One region of the Streptococcus sp. SGI.013 genome, then DNA from elsewhere that is predicted to be linked to it. Evidence: riboswitches for the same ligand, from Rfam matches in the RefSeq annotation. Region 1 holds a riboswitch; the other holds the start of a gene.

Evidence for each region. A riboswitch is a leader RNA that binds a small molecule or an ion and turns the genes downstream of it on or off. The one in region 1 is predicted to bind preQ1.
Region 2: linked by a shared signal. The riboswitch ahead of ACQRDX_RS08815 (nucleoside hydrolase) and the one ahead of ACQRDX_RS01950 (QueT transporter family protein) in region 1 are both predicted to bind preQ1.

The regions. Positions count from the first base shown of each region.
Region 1 covers NZ_JBNPOS010000004.1:80,938-94,034, forward strand. The annotation lists gene glgD (glucose-1-phosphate adenylyltransferase subunit GlgD) at 1-1,037, opposite strand, end outside; gene ACQRDX_RS01925 (glucose-1-phosphate adenylyltransferase) at 1,027-2,166, opposite strand; gene glgB (1,4-alpha-glucan branching protein GlgB) at 2,191-4,065, opposite strand; gene pulA (type I pullulanase) at 4,156-6,468, opposite strand; gene ACQRDX_RS01940 (diacylglycerol kinase family lipid kinase) at 6,437-7,513, opposite strand; gene ligA (NAD-dependent DNA ligase LigA) at 7,530-9,488, opposite strand; gene ACQRDX_RS01950 (QueT transporter family protein) at 9,562-10,071, opposite strand; PreQ1 riboswitch class II at 10,066-10,163, opposite strand; gene ACQRDX_RS01955 (GtrA family protein) at 10,192-10,617, shown strand; gene ACQRDX_RS01960 (response regulator transcription factor) at 10,653-11,249, opposite strand; gene ACQRDX_RS01965 (histidine kinase) at 11,253-12,338, opposite strand; gene ACQRDX_RS01970 (ABC transporter permease) at 12,340-13,071, opposite strand; gene ACQRDX_RS01975 (ABC transporter ATP-binding protein) at 13,074-13,097, opposite strand, start outside.
Region 2 covers NZ_JBNPOS010000047.1:61-7,844, forward strand. The annotation lists gene ACQRDX_RS08790 (C69 family dipeptidase) at 1-1,397, opposite strand, end outside; gene whiA (DNA-binding protein WhiA) at 1,405-2,316, opposite strand; gene ACQRDX_RS08800 (YvcK family protein) at 2,313-3,287, opposite strand; gene rapZ (RNase adapter RapZ) at 3,284-4,174, opposite strand; gene ACQRDX_RS08810 (RidA family protein) at 4,279-4,659, opposite strand; PreQ1 riboswitch class I at 4,798-4,842, shown strand; gene ACQRDX_RS08815 (nucleoside hydrolase) at 4,991-5,986, shown strand; gene ACQRDX_RS08820 (ECF transporter S component) at 5,976-6,536, shown strand; gene ACQRDX_RS08825 (GBS Bsp-like repeat-containing protein) at 6,770-7,561, opposite strand; partial or broken gene ACQRDX_RS08830 (serine hydrolase) at 7,728-7,784, opposite strand, start outside.

The sequences.
Region 1 (13,097 bases):
TTATCAATGATGGCATATTCAACCACTGCTCCTTCTTCAATTTTCACCTTAGGGAAAATGATAGAACGTTTGACACTAGCATCTTTGGCAATATGACAGCTACGTGAAATAATGGAATGATCAACTGTACCTTCAATAACACTACCAGATGCAAATTGAGAATTCGTCACATGTGATTTATCATCAAAGTAAGTAGATTCTTCGTTTTTAACTTTGGTATAGATTTTTTGGTTAGAATAAAGTAAAGAGTAGAATTTTTGTGGATCTAACATATCCATATTCGCATCATAATAAGATTTCACAGAGTTGATATTTGCTACATAGCCTGTGTATTCAAATCCTAGTGCTTTTGATTCTACCAATAATTGTCTCAATAAGAAGCGTAATTTCATTGGCTCTTCTTTTTGAACTTCTTCTTCTAATTTTTCAATTAACCATGGTGTATTAACGATATAAATCCCTGTTGACATCTTCTCTAAATCACCATTAACATCTGTTAACTCTTTTTTCCCAACAACAGTGTCAGTTTCATCCATCACAAGAATTTCATTGACAGGAGATAGCTGTGCTTTAGGAAGCTTTTTATAGACCACTGTCATTTCACGTTGATTGGCATTGTGTAAATGAAGTACTTGTTGAAGATCGATGTTACATAATATATCGCAACCCATATAAATCGTTTGATCACTGCCAGAGCGTTTTAAGTAAGTCAAGATTTGTTCGTAGTAGTCTTTGTCTGCAGTATCAATTTCATCATCTGCATTATGAAATCCTAAGAAATAATGACTTAAAAGTGTGTTTAAGCCCCACTCACGACCACTACGAATATGATCAAAAATTGAACGGATATTTTGACCACGGAAGATACCGTAAACACTTCGGATACCAGCATTTGCAAGATTTGATAATTGAAAGTCAATCAAACGATATTTCCCATCAAAAGGAAGATTAGCAAGAGGACGATTTGCCGTTAAGTCCCCCATATCATGATAACCAACTGTGTTTCCTAAAATTGCAGAATATTTATCAATCTTCATTTGGTACCCCCACTACCTCATTATATCCAACGACTTGTACTTCTTCTGTGCCATCAATGACAACACCCTCACCAATTTCTGCGCCTTCACCAATGACGGCACGTGTAATTTTAGCACCCGCTCCAATCTTAGCACCACTCATGATAAAGCTATCTTTAATCTCTGCGCCTTCTTTAACCTGAACATTTGTAGATAAGATAGAATGTTCCACCTTCCCTGATACAAAGCAGCCATCAACAACCAGAGAATCTTTCACTTCTGCTTCAGCTGTAATAAAGTTTGGTGGTGCAATTTGGTTTTTAGAGTAGATTTTCCAAGAACGATCACGACTATCTAGCTCATTATCAACAGCAATATACTCCATATTGGCTTCCCATAGGGATTCGATTGTCCCTACATCTTTCCAATAGCCGTTGAAGTTATAAGTGTAAACTCGTTCACCAGAGTCAATATAAGCTGGAATGACATTTTGTCCAAAGTCAGACATATCAATAGTATTTTTCTCAGCATCTACTAACATTTCACGAAGACGTTTCCAAGTGAAAATATAGATTCCCATAGAAGCCTTTGTTGATTTAGGCTCTGCTGGTTTTTCTTCAAATTCAACGATACGATCGCTAGCATCAGTGTTCATAATTCCAAAACGACTAGCTTCTTTTAATGGAACATCGATAACGGCAACTGTTAAGCTAGCTAAATTGTCCTTATGCGTTTGTAGCATATCATCATAATCCATTTTATAAATATGGTCACCTGATAGGATTAACACATATTCTGGATCAATACTATCAATATAGTCAATATTTTGATAGATAGCATGACTAGTTCCCTGAAACCAACGATTTCCTTCTGTAGCGGAATAAGGCTGTAAAATCGTTGCACCAGAATCAATACCATCAAGCCCCCAGGCTGATCCATTACCGATATGACTATTAAGGGCTAAGGGTTGGTATTGTGTGATGACACCAACATTGTTAATACCTGAATTGGCACAGTTGGACAAGGCAAAATCAATAATGCGATAACGTCCACCAAATTGAACAGCTGGCTTAGCAATACTTTGTGTCAATTTCCCAAGACGTGTTCCTTGACCACCAGCAAGGATTAGTGCTAACATTTCATTCTTCATCTAGTTCTTCCTTCCAAGAATTTATTATTTTTTTAAACGACGTTTAATTTTCCAGATACTTGCCCCAAGCGCTGGAAGTGTAAAGCTTAATGTGTGATCGTAGTGTTTCCAAGACCCTCTTTGAGTTCGAGTGATAGGGTTATTTTCTTTCCAAACACCACCAAATTCTTCCCGTTCTGTATTTAAAATCTCTTCGTAAATCCCTGCTTGAGGAAGACCTATGGTAAAATCTTTTCGCTCAACAGGAACCATATTAAAGACACACACTAAGAGATCACCCTTCTCATTTTTTCGGATAAATGATAGGACACTTTGGTCACGATTATCTGCATCAATAATCTCTATACCATCATAAGAATCATCAATTTGCCAAAGTACTTTATGGTCTTTGTACAACTGATTCAAAGTAGATGTGAACTCTTTCATTTTGGCATTCATCTCATCTTCAAGATTAGACCACTCTAAACTTTCATCATATTTCCATTCTAAAAACTGTCCAAATTCACTTCCCATAAAAAGAAGTTTTTTACCAGGATGACAGATTTGATAGGTATATAAATTGCGAAGTCCTGCAAATTGATTATAACGATCCCCCCACATTTTATGCATCATGCTTTTCTTACCATGTACAACTTCATCATGTGAAAATGGTAAAACAAAATTTTCACTAAACAGATACATAAAGCTAAAGGTAACCAAATTAAAGTCATACTTACGATAAACAGGATCTTCCTCATAGAATTTTAGGATATCATTCATCCATCCCATATTCCATTTATAATCAAACCCTAAACCATCATCTTCTTGATGACCTGTAATGCTTGTCGCCGCTGTTGCTTCCTCAGCAATCATCATCACATCTGGATAATAACCTTTTATGACACGATTTAATTTTTGTAAAAATCCAAATCCCTCGTAATTGCGATTACCCCCATCTTTATTGGGTTTCCAAGGACCACTATCATAATCTAAATAAAGCATGTTACTGACAGCATCAACCCTTATCCCATCAATATGGTAAGTATCAATCCAGAATTTAGCACTTGAGATTAAAAATGATTGGACTTGATTTTTCCCTAAATCAAAGTTCAAGGCTCCCCAACCATAATTGTGGGCGCGATCATGATCTTGATACTCAAAAGTGGGTGTCCCGTCAAAATAGGCTAAAGCATCATCGTTAATCGTAAAGTGTCCTGGTACCCAATCAACCAAAACACCAATATTATGAAGATGGCAAGCTTCAACAAAATCTTGGAACTGTTCAGGAGTACCATAGGTTGATTCAAAAGCAAAATACCCCATCAGCTGATAGCCCCAACTCATTCCCAGAGGATGAGCCATCAAGGGCATAAACTCAACATGAGTATAATGCATATCAACTAGATATGGAATCAACTCCTCTTTTAATTCTTCAAAATTATAAGGACGACCATCTTCATGAACTTTCCATGACCCTGCATGAACCTCATAGATATTAACGGGACGCTGTTTAAACCCTAAACGCCTCCTTCTTCCTAACCATAGTCCATCTTTCCATTTTTTAGGTTTTAGATGTTTAATCACTGCCCCTGTTCCTGGCCGTTTTTCAAAATATACTGCAAAGGGATCAATCTTTTCAACTACATGACCACTAGCACGTGTCACCAAATACTTATAAATCTGTCCTTCATTCGCTAGGTCTGTTTCTACTTCCCAGACACCAGCATCATTAGGCGTCATAGGAAGTGGATTTTCTCCCCAATTGGTAAAATCACCAATGACCGAAACTGCTTTAGCATTTGGTGCCCAAACTCTAAAAACATGGTGCTTTCCATCCTCGGCTAAATGACAACCAAAATAATCCTGTGCCTGATAATTTTCTCCAATACCAAAAGTCCACAACGCTTCTTGTGTATCCATTCCATCACCCTTTCATGTGTAACCGTATTCAATATAGCTAATTTTCTGAAAATTGAAAGTAAACAAAAATAACCTGAAAACAATATCAGGTTATTTTTTCTTTTCAAAGACCACTACTGTTAACGGCTCTAGCGATAGTGCGCTTTGTTGTAAGCGCTTTTCATTTGTCACTAGTATATCATATTTTTCATGGTCTGTCATGCTAATTTTCACGTTTTTTCCAATAATATTGAAAATTATTTTAAAAGAACGCTCATCTTTAGTTGTGAAACTAATAAATCCTGAACCATGTTCTGCAGTTTCAACATAAACATGGTTTAAAATATCATCAAATGTTTGATAAGAAAAGCCACTAACGCTTGTTTTCAGTTGAATAATCTGACGGATAAACTCAATACTGGCTTTATAAATAGTCACATTATTCCAATTGACTTGGTTCACTTGGTCTGGAGCATTGTAACTATTCATCGCTCGCTCTTTATCTTCTTGAGTCAACTCAGCATTTTCACCTGTTGGAAAGAGTTTGGTGCGTAAAAATTCTTGCCCCAACTCCATAAAGCTCATCCCTTGCATCAAAAGATTCATAGCTGTTGCGACTTCTACACGTCTAATATGGACATCTTGATTATCATCAGGATTGAGCTCTAAGAAAAGATCGTTTAAATTATAATTATCGTGGGCTTCTACATAATTTAAGACCTGACTTGGCGTTAGATAAGGAGATAACTCACCACTTCCCAAAATAGCTTTAGCCACTTTATCTTCTGTTGCCTCTCCAGAAACAAAACCTTTTTTGAAGTCTCCATAAACTTCCGCTCCTTTAACAGCATCCCTTTGATCATCATTAAAGAAGCCAATTCTTGGCATCTGAGAGGCATTTCCTTTTTTAGCCTTATCTTCTGGCATGAGGCCTGTTCCCATATCCCAACCTTCTCCATAAAGAAGAATATTAGGATCAATAGCATCTACAGCCTTTCTAATCGCATTCATCGTTTCCACATCATGTATCCCCATCAGATCGAAACGAAAGCCGTCAATATTATACTCCTCAATCCAATATAAAATGGAGTCGATCATATATTTTCTAAACATCTCTTTCTCACTAGCCGTTTCATTACCAACGCCTGTTCCATTTTGGAAAGAGCCGTCTGGATTCATACGATAGTAATAATCAGGAACGGATAGTTGGAAAGCAGAATCTCGAGAAGAATAAGTATGATTATAAACCACATCCATGATGACGCCAATTCCAGCATCATGATAGGCTTGAATCATCTGTTTTAACTCTAAAATACGGACAGAAGGGGCATGAGGATTTGAAGTAAAACTCGCTTCGGGAACATTATAATTTTCTGGATCGTATCCCCAATTATAAGCATAATCACCATTTTCATCAATTATCTGGTGATGATCAAATAATGGCTGAAACTGAACATAATTAATGCCTAACTGCTTGACATAATCAAAGGCAGTTTTATCCCCATAAATATTCTTAGTCCCTGTTTCGATAGCACCTAAAAACTTACCACGATTCTCCAATCGAACACCCGAGGTCTCAGACTTTGTAAAATCTCTGACATGCATCTCATAAATAACCGCTTGGTTAGGATTGGCTAAACGCCATGTCGCCTCTGCACCATGCTTGACTGAAAAACCTTCTGGCACTAAATCCGCTTTATCAATGACAATAGATCTTCTACCATTTGCAGTGGTTGCAATAGCATAAGGGTCTCTTGTGTCTCTAAAAGTTCGTTTTCGGTAATAGACACGGTAGCAATAAGCCCTATAATTTAAATCATCTGAAACTGTCGTAAACCAAACACCGTGAGTATTATGTGTATGATCTTCCCAATTTTCAGCATGCCCACGCTCCATTTTAACAACACGCTCAACACTAGATTTATCATCTGTAGAACTATATAAAATCAATTCTACTCTTTGAGCTGTCGGAGCCCATAGCCTAAATTCCGTCTGTTCCTTCTGATAAGAAAACCCTAGCCATCCCGAATAGCCCCATTTACGATCAAATCGATAGCTGTGTAAGGCCATATCAAAAGCATGTGGTTGACGAAAACGATAATGATGACTGGTTACCGCCGCTTGTCTGGAATAATAAACAGTATCATCCCCCTCAACAATCCAAACCTCAGCCTTTGCAATCCCATAATCTCTATGGATACAATAATCCTGTGTTTTTTTGGACCAATCTGAATTTTTCACCATCAAATAAACATCGCTTAAATGATGCTGTGCTGGATAAGAAAGGTTAGCAACAATCCCAAAAGAATCAAAGCGGGCAAAATGGCTATCCCACCCATTTTCACCTTCTATCCACTGCCAGACACTATAATCAAAGTATGAGCCTGATTGGCTATGATAATGTAGTATTACTTGGTTTTCCATCCTCATCAACCTCTTTCATCTCTATCTTTTCATCCAAATATTCGACTTCACGAACAAATTTTTGTGCAATCGCCTCCATTGCTAATTCCTCTGTATCTAGAGTAATCGCATCATCAGCAATCTCATCGGTATTGGCGATAAATTCGATATGATTATTTAAATTTCTTAATTCAACAGGTGCATCTCCTCCATACTCACCATCTAAATTAATCATTAGACGACGCGCTTTTGGATCCTGGGGTTCAATCCTCAAATAAGATGTCTTAATATATTCTAATTTACTATGACTAATATGTCGTCCACCATTTAACATCAAACCAATGATATGGGTCAGTTCAATCAGATTAGCGGTTTTTACTAGAATTAAAGTGAACTTTCCATCATCTAATTTAGCATCAGGAGCAATGGTTTCAAATCCCCCTACTGAATTTGTCAAGGCCACAAAAATCATAGAGACTTCATCTTCAACAACACCATGGTCATGAAAAATTTTGACAGGTACATTTTGCACCCTAGGCAAGAGCTCTGCCCCTTTAACCAAATAAGCTAAATAGCCAAATACACTTTTAAGCTGACTAGGAACGCTATAGGTTAGCTCTGTCAAACTGCCTGCCGCGGCAATATTAATAAAATATTTTCCTCGGTCTGTCTGACCAATATCCATTAAAATGGTTTGTTGTTTCCCAATCAATTTGGCAGCTTCAATAGGATTCCCCCTTGGAACCTTTAAAGCACGAGCAAAATCATTAGTTGTCCCCATTGGGATGATTGCCATTTTTGGGCGTTTGTCTAACGGTGCAATGCCAGATACCACCTCATTGATGGTGCCATCCCCACCAGCAGCAATAACTAAATCAAAACCAGCTAAACCCGCACGATTAGCCTCTTTCATAGCTGAATGAGGCTCAGGGGTTGTCTGAAAAGCAGAGGCTTCATAACCAAAGCCTTCCAAAATATCTAAAACATCTGCCACACTTTTTTTCATCAATTCCTTGCCCGATGTTGGGTTATAAATCAAACGAGCACGTAATCTATGTTTTTTCATTTATTTTCCTCGATACTTAAAGACTTGCTAACCATGATTCATCACGAATCTCAATGCCAAGACTCTGTGCTTTTTCAAGCTTTGAACCAGCATCTATTCCTGCTACTAAAAGGTCTGTCTTTTTAGAAACACTAGATGTGACCTTAGCTCCTAAACGTTCTAGTTTGTCCTTAGCTTCACTTCTTTTTAGTGTGGTCAACTTCCCAGTCAAGACAACAGTTAAACCTGAAAGCATGGCATCACTGGCTACTTTTTGTCCTAAGTAAGTGAGATTAACCCCTACTTCTTCTAGTTCTTCTAAGAGTGTTTGACTACCTTGTGTTGCAAAATAAGTTGCTAAAGACTCCGCAACAGCCATCCCTAAACCATCAATTGCAGCAATCTTTTCTTTTTCAGCTTGAACCAGTACTGAAATAGACCCAAATTCCTCCAAAAGTTGCTTGCTGACCTTGGCACCAACATGGCGAATCCCTAAACCAAATAATAACTTTTCAGCAGAATTGGCTTTAGAAGATTGAATCGCATCATAAAACTTCTGAGCAGATTTTTCCTTAACACCATCTAGTTGCAAGAAATCTTCAACTTTTAATTGATAAAGGTCTGCCACATCATGAATCAAACCAGCTTGATAAAGTTTTTCCATTACTGATGGACCTAAACCAACGATATTCATCGCATCTCGACTCGCAAAATGTTCTAGACGTGCTAAAATTTGACTAGGACAAAGTGGGTTGATACAGCGCAGAGCGACCTCATCCTCATAATGTTGTAGCTGACTTTGACAAGATGGACATTGCTGCGGAATCAACATAGGTTCCTGTTGAGCACGCTTAGACATGACCACATTTAAAACTGCTGGGATAATATCGCCTGCTTTATACACCACTACCGTATCTCCGATGCGGATATCTTTTTCTGCAATATAATCCACATTGTGTAGCGTGGCACGACTTACTGTTGTCCCTGCTAACTGTACCGGCGTAAGATTAGCGGTTGGTGTGACAACACCTGTTCGTCCAACAGTCCAATCCACTGATAAGATTTCTGCTTCCTTTTCTTCAGCAGGAAATTTATAAGCTACGGCCCAACGTGGGGCTTTAACAGTAAATCCTAGCTCCTCTTGCATAGCTAAGTCATTTACTTTAATCACGATGCCGTCAATATCGTAAGGCAGTTGATCTCGTTTATTTTGAATATCTTGGATAAAAGCCCAAATATCAGCCATATTCGATGAAACAAGACGAATGGGATTAACCTCAAATCCTAAGTGTTCAAATTGCTGCAAAACAGCTTCTTGGCTAACTTGATCTGTAGGTCCTGCCTCTTGGTACAAGAAAGTTGCCAGATTTCTTTTAGCCACTACTCCTGTATCTAGCTGACGAAGTGTCCCTGCTGCAGCGTTTCTTGGGTTGGCAAACTCCGCCTCACCATTGGCTTGACGCTCTAAGTTGATCTTATCAAAAGAAGCTTTTGGTAAATAACACTCCCCACGTACAGTGATATCGATTGGCTCAGTCAGAGTAAGAGGAATATCACGAACACGTTTTAAGTTTTCTGTAATGTCCTCACCCACACGACCATCTCCCCGTGTTGCACCTACGCTTAGAACTCCCGAAGTATAGGTCAAAGAAATCGATAGACCATCAATTTTTAATTCTGCTAAGTAAGATGCCTTTGGAAATTCTTTTTTCACCCTTTGATCAAATGCCTCTAATTCGTCACGCGAAAAAGCATCCTGCAATGAAAACAGAGGATAGAGGTGTTCATGTTTTCTAAAGCCCTCTAAGACAAGCCCTCCTACTCGGTGAGTCGGACTATCTGGCAAAATCTCATCAGGATAAGCTTCTTCCAAGGCTACCAATTCACGATACAACTGATCATATTGCGCATCAGAAACGGTGGGCTTGTCAAGTGTATAGTATTCTTTGGCGTACTGATTTAAGCGGTCCACCAATTTTTTCATTTGATTCTTCATATCTTTTATTTTAACATATTTTACCGTTTCAAAATAAAAAAGACTTCCAAATTTGGAAGTTTTTTAGCGAATTTTAAGCCTCAAAATCAATTCGTTGAGATAATTTTTCAATCACTATAGCACCAATCAAAAGTGAAGCTAACTCTCCTATCGCAGTGGTAAACCAAGTCAAAAGAAAAGGAAGACCTGCAATCACTTTTAACTCCAAGGCTATGGTAAACATAGAAGCTGCAAAAAAGAAAGAAAAGTAAACAAAGGCTTTGTTAAGTAAGCCACTAAACAATTGTTCTTGACGATAGCGTCCAAAAAGATAGACTCCCAAGGTCACAAACAATAGCGTTGACCCTCCTCCGACAAAGACATCTAACCAACCATAGGTAAAAAAGTTGGCAATCATACAGCCTAGAGTCACTGCAATAATATACTTACGATGATAAAAAGCAAGGAAGTTTAACATCTCAGATACACGAAACTGATATGCTCCATAACTAATAGCGTTTAAGGGAGGCGTCACGGTTAATACAACATAAAGTGCAGCCACAATGGCAATCTGAGTAAGATCTTTTACTGATAATTTCATAATTCTCCTTTAGCGGTCATGCCGCGTCTAATATGCTTGGTGAAAGGGAAATAAGCACCAAGGGTTGCTCTAGCAACGTTGTCTAGTATAGCATATTTTTTATTTTTTTGATATAGTATCCTTATGAAAAAATTTATATCTAGTGAAGTTTTTAAATATCTCTTTTTTGGAGTTCTAGCAACCCTTGTCTATATGGTAACGCGCATGGCTTTCTTTGCTATCACACATCAAGCTACTCTTTCAGCCGTTATTGCAAATATAACCGCTGTTGTCTTTGCATTTTTCACCAACGACTATTTCGTCTTTAACCAAGTTAGGACAGGCTGGATGGGGCGCTTTGTCAAGTTTTTTGTGGCACGACTCTCAACACTGGCCTTAGATCTTGTTTTAGCTTATCTGTTGGTTGAGCGATTCCCCAAAATTATCGGACAATTTGTTAACCACAATCTACAAGTCGTCAATGCGATTGAAACCTTATTTGCACAAGTTTTAATTATCGTTTTAAATTATATCATCAGTAAACTACTCATTTTCAAGGATAAGCATTAAAGAGGATGGAACCCCCATCCTCTTTTTGTTTATTTTTATAACCAATTTTTCTCTTGAGCAATCAAGAGAGCATCTGTGCGATTATGGGCATCCAGTTTTGTCATTAGGCTGGTAACGTAGTTTCTGACGGTACCATTTGATAAAAACAACTCTTTTGCAATTTCTTGATTGGACAAGCCTCGTGCAATGCCTTGTAGAACCTCTCTTTCTCTTTGGCTGAGGGGATTACTTGAAAAAGCCATTTCATCAACCAATTCAGGAGAATAGTCTTTCTGACCAGATAAGACCTTATGGATAGTGGTCATCAGCTCTGTAGTTGACCGATCTTTTAAGACATAAGCGTCTACTTGCGCTTTTAGCGCTCTTGTAAAGTAGCCTGTACGCTTAAAGGTTGTGACAATCACGACTTTCATCTCTTTATGTTCTCTAATCCACTCTAAGACCTCTAGACCTGTCATTTTAGGCATTTCAACATCCAAAATCGCCACATCTACCTCTTCTTTTTCTAGTAAGCTAATGGCTTCTTGACCATTTTCTGCTTGAAAAACAGCGTCAACATCGTCTTCCATCAATAAGAGTTGACAAAGAGCATCTCGCAACATTGATTGGTCTTCTGCTACCAATAATTTCATCTCCTACTCCTTTCTAAAAGGAAGGCTGAGGCGTACACAAGTTGGATGGTGGCGTGAGAGAACCTCTACCTCTCCTTTGATTAAGGCCAAACGATTTTTTAGCGACTGCAGTTCATCCTCGCTTTGACTAGAAAATCCTTGACCATCATCTGCCATCTCAACTATCAACTGATCCCCCTCATCTGCTAGGCTCAGTATTGCTCGATGAGCAGAGGCGTGTTTGATGACATTATTAGCCAATTCACGTACCATCATGGTTAGACTAGATTGAAGGACTGGAGAGAGGTTTTGGCTGTCATAATCTTTTTTGATTACCAGCTCAATCTCTGCTAGTTCAAAAACTTGTCGTAAGCTTTCTAGTTCTTCATCGAGACTTCTATATTTTAGTTGATTGACAATCGTTCTGACGTCAACCATACTTTTTCTACTTGTTGCATTTAAATCGGATAACTCCTTTTTAACCGCCTCAAGATTTCCTTTGTCCAATTGCTTTAAGGCTAATTCCGTTTTAAGGGTCATCGTAGCAAAAACATGACCCAATGTATCATGAAGATCTTGTCCGATACGGTTGCGTTCATTTTCGGCAATCAAGAGATTGATAGAAGCGTTTTGCTCTTGCAGTTTTTGCTCTGCTTTTTCCTTAGACAATTGCATCCGTCCACCAAAAAACATGGCTAAAGCAAAGGCATGAAGAATAAACATAAAAAGAGTTATATCTAGACTGTAAGGACCAACCATACTCCATATCAACAAACTAGTTAATAAAATACCATAAGACACCGTTCGATAAGTCCACTTATCCTCACTATAGTGCCATGTCAAGAGATTTGAGAGATTAAAGAGAAAGAGGGAAAATTGAATATTGCCCGCAAAACTCATATAAGCAATGTAGGCTAAGAGGTAAATCCAGGCTACCTTTTCATAAGTTTGGTTTTGTGTATAAAGTAGTGAGATATAAACACCACCAAACAGTACCGTCGCAAATACAATAAAAGGATAAATGGCTAAGTGAGCCGTATAATATAAAGGAAAAACCAGAAAAAGCAAGCCCAAGAAATACATGGGCGAAACTTTTCTTTTCTGAAACACGCTACTTCACCTCGCTTCTTTTCTGAATCACCATTGCTGTTCCTAAGAAAATTATGGCATAAGTCAGCACAATAAACAAGGACTTCCAGATAAAATCATGCTTTTCTGCATAAGTGACAACTAAATGATTAACATGATAACCTGGTGTCAGACGACAAATCTCTTGAACCCAATCTGGAAAAAGGCTAATCGGCATCCAAGATCCGCCCATAATCGCTAAGACAAAATAGGTCAAATTAGCAACAACTGACATGGTTTGCTCAGATTTAAAGAGACTTAACAACAAGCCCAAGGCTAGATACATGAGAGAGGTTATCAGCAGTAAAATAGCTGACACCAACCACCTCTCTCCCGTCATACTCACCTCTCTTACTAAAGCACCAACTAAAAAGACAGCCATAATAGAGCAGATGAAACAAAGATAAACACGAAAGAGTTTTGACAGATAATAACGAGGCAGGCTAAGAGGAGAGTGCTCGATAAAAGACAGCCAGTTATTTTTTCGATCCTCTGATAACATCATAGGAAAGGTAAACAGTGCAAAACCTGACATCGAAAAAGCTGTCATGGTCAACATATAAGATTGCACAAAGGCTTTTTGAGCTACTGGATCATCTAGTTGTACCGTTGATGAAAAAATCAAAAAGAAAACCAAAGGCATCCCGATAGATAAGAGAAAGGTTCCTAAACTTCTGGATAATTTTATTCCCTCAATTTTTAATAATGGTAGCATGATTACTCCTCCCTTGTCTGATCAAA
Region 2 (7,784 bases), on a different contig from region 1:
TAGTCACTAACCTCATATCGATTGGTCATCAAATTACTAGCATCCAATAAAATTTTAGCTAAGAGCTGATTAGTCTTAGATTCAATCTGATCACTTAATTGTTGATTCTCTTTTTCAAAATCAACTACTCCACCTTGAGCCATTTTTTTATCAACTTGATGAATCATAGCTTGACCTAGCGCCATGGTTTCTTGGATATAATCCTCAATAATGCCCTCGTGCTTTTTAAAATGCGCATCTGCTAGACCTGCAATTAGGCGATTTGCCCAATAAAAACTATCTGTTGATACTTGTGCACCTGTATTCGAGAAATACGTTGGTGTTGTTGCTACCTGTGTAAAGAAGGGAACGCTGGTGGTAAAAGGCATCGAACCAAAGGAAATCCACTGAATCCACGTTGTTTCTTTAGGGCAATCTGGACGAAGTTGTAAAATCGCTGTATGGCTGGTACGATTGATTCCAATAGGACGAAACGATCTTTGTGTGACACTTGATCCTTCTGGACCATAAGGGTCATACACCGTGTCTTGATAGTGACCACTTAAGACATACTTAATATCTTCAACTGTAATCTTACGATAGGACTTCTGGCTCCAAGGGATAAAGAAGCTTTGTGGATCTTGTTCTAGTCTAGGATTAAAGAATTTTTGGATAAACCAAGTACGAGGGGTGTTATAGTGACGATCTTTATCTCTTTGGCTACCAAATGCATAACGTGGGTTAAAATGTTCATTAGAGTAATTTAATTCCAAGTGATAGTCTTCAATAAAGTCTTTTAAATCACTCGAACACATATAATCATCTGTATTATTAAACTCAAAATGATCCAACCCTAATTGATTAGCAACCACCACATAAGCATCATCTGGCACACGTCTAGCAAGCCAGTGGTGACCACCGACTGTTTCCATCCACCAAATTTCATCCAAATCAGCAAATGCGATACCATTTGATTCATAAGTCCCATAAGCCTCTAGCAGTTCTCCTAAACGCTTAACACCCTCACGCGCAGACTTGATATAAGGTAATACCAAAGTTAAAATATCTTCCTCACCAATCCCTGTTTCAACTAAAGGATCTGCACCGAGTACACGGCTGTTAGTGGTTAAGGTTTCTGTAGCACTCATGGCAACATTAACTTCATTAATACCTGCTTGCCCCCAAATCCCTTCTTCACCTAGCGCATCAGGAACTGAGCTATAGGCCAAGGGATTATCGGGTAAGGTGATAGAAAACCGAGATAAAACAGACTGGTAATCCCGTGGCTGATCATTAGGTAAAACCATTTTAAATGCTTTAGGGGTAAAAACACCATTTTGTGAATCTTCTGTTCGAGCGATAAGAGTTGAGCCATCATAGCTTGCTTTTTTTCCAACTAAAATCGTGGTACACATCATTTTCTCCTTATAGTTCTTCTGCTATTTTATTAATCTTTCTTAAACGATGATTAACACCACTCTTGGTAAGAGGGGTATCTAAGCTATCCGCCAGCTGTTGAATAGAATAATCTGGATGAGCAATCCTAACCTGTGCAACTTGACGAAGTTCAACAGGAAGAGCATCCAATCCTACAGTGTCCATTATTTTGATAATATTATTAATCGTTTTCATACTAGCCGTGATAGTTTTAGCAATATTGGCTGTTTCTGCGTTATTTGCACGATTAAGATCATTTCTGGTTTCCCGCAAAATTTTGATCTGTTCAAATTCCGACATAGCTTCCATTGCACCGATAACAATCAAAAAATCCATGATATCTTCAGCTTTTTGTAAATACGTTATCGCACCTTTTTTTCGCTCAATCACCTTAGCATCTAACATAAATTTTTTCATCAAATTCGCCAAATCTTCCGCATGGTCTAAATAAACTGAAAAAATCTCTAATTGGTACTTACCAGTCTCTGGGTCTCTGACGCTACCATTGGACAAAAAGGCTCCTCTTAAATAGGCTCGCCCCTTTTCATCGTCATTTAAAATCTCGGGCTCAATCCCTGTTTCGATGCCAAAAAACGAATCAGCTAATTTCAAATCAGCTAAAATAGCCTCAACATTTTCCTCTAAAAAAACTGTATAAACACGATTTTTTCTAAGATTGGTCTTTTGATGGTATTTAATTTCTGCCTGTGTGTGATAAAACCTCTCTAGTAAGGCATAAAGATGGCGAGCTATTTTTGCATTCTCACTTGTAATAGAAAGCGTTAAGCCTGAACCTGATAATCCTAAACTTCCAGACATCTTAATCATGGCAGAAAGTTCACTTTTATCCTGATGAACCAGTTGCAGTAGCTCTTCTTTTACTTTGATGGTAAAAGTCATTTTCTCACCTGAATAATCCGAAGCAACTCCTCAACCACCAAGTCTCCGTGATGGAAAGCTCCGCCTTTTTCTAAACGTAAAAAATTTGAGGACACCACGCGAGGAACTTCTTTTCTTAGTCCTTGAAAATCGTGTTCAACCTGTACAAGATACTCATCAAAACGATTAGAATCCATGTAAGCCTGCGGAACTTTTTCAATATTGACTAAAACTGTATCAATAAATGGTTGTCCTAAGTGTTCATGTAAGACGCGAACATGATCTGCATCTGTAAAATGCTCAGTTTCACCGTATTGTGTCATAATATTGCAGACATAAGCAACTTCTGCTTGGGTTTTTAACAAGGCTTGCCCAATTTCTTTAATCACAAGATTAGGCAAAATTGAGGTAAATAAAGAGCCCGGTCCTAACACAATCATGTCACTTTCCATAATCGCCTCAACTACTTTACGACTAGCAGTTGGCTCATCATCGTTGTAGGAATTTGTCACAAAAATATGATCAATCATCCCCTTATAATTAGCAATATGGCTCTCTCCTACCACTTCATGACCATCTTTAAAAATTGCATGGAGGGTCAAAGGATTTTCACTGGAGGGATAGATTTTACCTGTTGTATGAAAAAACTTCGTCAAAATCTGCATGGCGTTATAAGTTGAGCCCTGCATTTCTGAAATACCTGCAATAATGAGATTTCCCAAAGGATGACCAGATAAAGCGCCATCATTTTCAGCGAAACGATACTGAAAGATTTTCTCATAAAATTTAGGCATGTCGCTCATGGCTACTAACACATTTCTCAAATCACCTGGTGGGGTTAATTGCATCGCACTACGCAGTTCACCCGAACTCCCTCCATCATCAGCTACTGTGACAATAGCGGTCAAATCCACATCAAAATGGCGAAGGCTATTAAGAATGACGGGAATACCTGTTCCGCCACCTATTATGGTTATCTTAGGTTTTCTCATGAACGATTCACCGTTTCCTTACGTCTATCCTTATCACGATGGCTTTCATTAACATGCCAATCTTTGGATAAATCATTTGCTAAGCGTCTAGCAAAAGCAACACTGCGATGTTGTCCTCCTGTACATCCAATGGCAATGGTCAATACTGATTTTCCTTCTTTTTGATAGCCAGGCAATATCGGCTGCAACAAGCCTTTTAAGTTTTGATAGAAATCTTCTGATTCTGGGTGATTCATAACATAGTCTGAGACTTCTTGATCGAGTCCTGTTTTTTCACGAAGCTCTACTTGGTAATAAGGGTTAGGTAGAAAACGTACATCAAATACAAGGTCAGCATCTAGAGGTAAACCGTATTTAAAGCCAAAGCTCATCACTTCTATACGAAATTGATTCACTTGCTCTTTAGCAGAAAACTGATCGGTAATGGTTTTTCTTAGATGACGTGGGGTCAATTCTGTTGTATCCACAACATTTTGACTCATGCTTTTCAAAGGAGCTAGTAATTCCCGTTCCAACTCAATGCCATCCAAGACACGTCCATCTGCGGCTAGAGGGTGGCTACGGCGCGTTTCTTTATAACGTGACACCAATTCACCATCTGTCGCATCCAAAAAGAGAATTTTAAAGTTGATGTTATCATTACTTTCAATTTTATCTAAAATACTATTAATTTCTGAAAAAAATTGACGACTGCGCATATCCACAACCAAGGCAACCTTATCATAGTCACTGCTATGCTCAATTAAGTCTAAAAATTTCGGTACGAGCGCTGGTGGCATATTGTCTATTGTAAAATAACCTAAATCCTCAAATGACTGGATAGCCACAGTTTTTCCTGCTCCACTCATTCCAGTGACAATCACAAGATTGATTTGATGTTCAGACATTGAAACTTCCCCTCTTCTATCTTTTAATCTACTATTGCCATTATAACATATTCCTAACCTGAAACCTATGTCATAAAAACAATAAAAAGGAGATTTCTCTCCTTTTAACCTAGATAAGCAATCACTTCAATCTCTACCTTGACATCCTTAGGTAATCTTGCCACCTCTACTGCTGATCGTGCTGGAAAATCAGCTTTAAAAGCTGTCTGATAGACACTGTTAAACGCAACAAAATCATTCATGTCACTTAAGAAACAGGTTGTCTTGACCACATGATCAAAATCTGTTCCCGCCTCCTCTAAAATAGCTGAGATATTTTTTAAAACCTGCTTGGTTTGTTCCTCAATTGTTTCACCGATAATCTCGCCCGTTTCTGGAGAGAGAGGAACTTGTCCAGAAGCAAATAGCAAGTTACCTGCCACTTTCGCTTGAACATAAGGGCCAATTGCTTTTGGGGCCTGGTCTGTATGAATTGTCTTAACCATATCATTCTCCTTAACTTTAATAGCTTTATTTTAACAAAATCGTCAGAAAATTTCCACGATTTAGCGAACAAATCTCATCTTTACAGATGAATGATTTAATAGTAAAATATATCTATGCAAATAAATTAGGACAATGATCCTAGACTGGTTCGAAAACTTCCCAGAATAAAAAACTAAGTCGCATCATCATTTTGATTAAACTAGTTTTTATGGAGTATTGGGTTTTACCCGCTCCATTTCTTTTTGCTGTACTGGGAGAGAGATTGAACCTTATTTAAACTGTTCATTCTCTCTTTTTATTATTCCTAATTTTATCTTAGAAAGGTTAAATATGACGAAACAACAAGTTATTATCGACTGTGATCCAGGTATTGATGACGCTCTTGCCCTCATCTATGCCCTCAAACATCCTAATTTAGAAGTTGTTGCCATTACCATTGTATGCGGAAATGTTCCTAGTCAGCTTGGATTTGAAAATTGTGCCCTCATCTTAGAACTTGTCAATAGACTAGACATTCCCATCTATATAGGTGCAAAAACGCCTCTGAAACGTCCCTTTATCTCTGCTCAAGACACACATGGTATGGATGGTTTGGGTGAAACTTTTTTAAAACGAAGCTGTGATAAAAGACCTGAGACCACCAAGGCAGATGACTATCTAGCAGATTACTTTAAGCAAAAACAAGACACCGCCATTCTAGCTTTAGGTCCACTGACTAATATCGCTTTAGCCTTAGAAAAAAATAAGAATTTGGGCGAAAACTGCTCTCGTTTTATCAGCATGGGAGGTAACTTTAAATCAAATGGCAATTGCTCTCCTGTGGCAGAATACAACTATTGGTGTGATCCTCATGCAGCAAACTTTGTTTTCAAGCACCTTAAAAGATGCGTTGAAATGGTAGGTCTTGATGTCACCCGAAAAATTGTTCTTAGCCCAAATCATCTAGAGTACTTAAAAAAGTTTCCTTCTGAACTAACTGCCTTTATTGAAAAAATCACTCGCTTTTACTTCGACTTTCATTGGAAATATGAACATCTCTTAGGTTGTGTCATCAATGATCCACTAGCACTAGCTTATCTTATTGATCCCAATATTTGTCATGGTTTTACCAGCTACACTGATATTGTCACAGATGGTATCGCACTGGGACAAAGTATTGTTGATGCTCAGCATTTTTATCAAAAAGACAGCAATAGTAAAATCTTAACAGAAGTTGATAGCCTTCGGTTTTGGCAAGATTTTTTGACGACAATCTTAGACCAACCAAAGGAAGTCATTTCACAGGACATTTTACAGCTTAATCTCGGAGGTTTCTATGAAAACTAGACAAAAAACTCATCTTATTATCTTTATCGCTCTTGCGATTGCCCTTAACTATGTCGGCAGTAACATTGCTCTCTTTCTAAAACTGCCTATCTATCTTGACATGGTTGGAAGTCTTCTTATCGCTATATTATTTGGACCATGGCTTGGAACTTTAACAGCCATTTTAAGTGCCCTATTAAGTTGGCTGACAACAGATATCTTTGCCATTTACTATGCTCCCGTTGCAATTGTGACCGTTCTTTTAGCTGGCTTTATGTTTAGAAAAAAAGCAGAGCTCAAACGATTGGCGATCCTAACCATCCCAATCTCTCTAATTGGAACACTTATTTCTGCCAGTATAACTGTCGTCCTTTTTAAAGGCATCACCTCAAGTGGCTCCAGTCTTTTAGCTCAAATCTTTCATGCTATGGGGATGAATCTAACAACTAGCTTAATCATAGTCCAAATCCTAACCGACTATCTCGATCGCCTAGTCAGTTTAACGCTTGTATTTGTTCTCATCAAACAACTAAAAGATCAGCTAAACTTCCAACTGTTAAAAGAAAAATAACTCGCAACCACCTTAGAAACTAGTCTTTCTAAGGTTTTTTAATATAAAAATCCCCCTCTTGTAAAACCTAGACAACCTAGTTACTGATGAGGGGGATGTTATTTTCTTATATTGTCATTTAGTTTTTCTTTTATTACTGCGTTAACTCACCTTATCTAACTTCAGTTAGGCCTTCGGCTCATTCCTAGTGCTAAAAGTAAACTAAAAGACGATAAATATTCCATTAGCTCAAGCTAATCTGTAATTTTGATAAAGGGTTTGCCTTTATGTGCTGTATCATCTTTATCTGTACTTGCTTCTAAAAAGATTCGACTGACAGGATACCACTCTGTTTTTCCTGTATAAGGATCTGCTACAAGAGTTTGACCATTTTGGTAGCCTTTTAAAACAATTTCATGAGATCCTGTTGCCACAAACTTATTATATTGAACAGCTGCAACAACATAATGCCCTTCTTTTAAAGCATTCTCTAAAGCTGACTGGCTGTTTAATACGGTTGTATTTAAGCCCCAATTTTTACTTGCTTCAAAAATTCCAAGACTAGACGTTCCTATAAAATATTTATTGAAATGATTGGTCTGATGATATAGGTAATTAGCGACCGTAGTTGGTTTGATATCCTGGTTAGTCAGAGATGAGAAAACCATTGATAAGGCGGTTGGCACGCAACCAGCTGTTGCCAAGTTAAACAAACCATATTGAAGACCTCCCCAACGTCCATCTCGTTGGCTATAGACAGGCATTTCATAACGATTTCGTTCAACATATTGCGTACTTGATGCTAAAAACTGCATTTTACCGTCCAGTTTTTGATAGACATGGATCATATAATTTCCAGCATCGGCATACTGCTTACTATCAAATGTTGCTTCATAAGTTGTTGGACCAACTGCTTTTGCACCATACCATTTCAAGTCATCTTGTCCATTTTTTTCAGACCAAACTGCAAAGACCACTTCTCCCTTAGTGACCACATGATTGATTGTCACACCATAGACACCTGTTCCTCTATAGGTTGTTGACACTTGTACTTTATCTTTTGGAACTTGGAGGTTATACTGACCTAGATTAAATCCTTTTGTAGAACCATCTTGATAATCAATATAGAAATAGTCAGAAAGGCTTTACTGGCGAAATGTTTTTTCTGTATCCTTTCATCAATTCTCCTAACTAAACATTTCATTTATCATTTTATTTTTTGATGTCAAAGTAAACACTATTCAAAGCTAAAACAGTCGGGTTGACCAA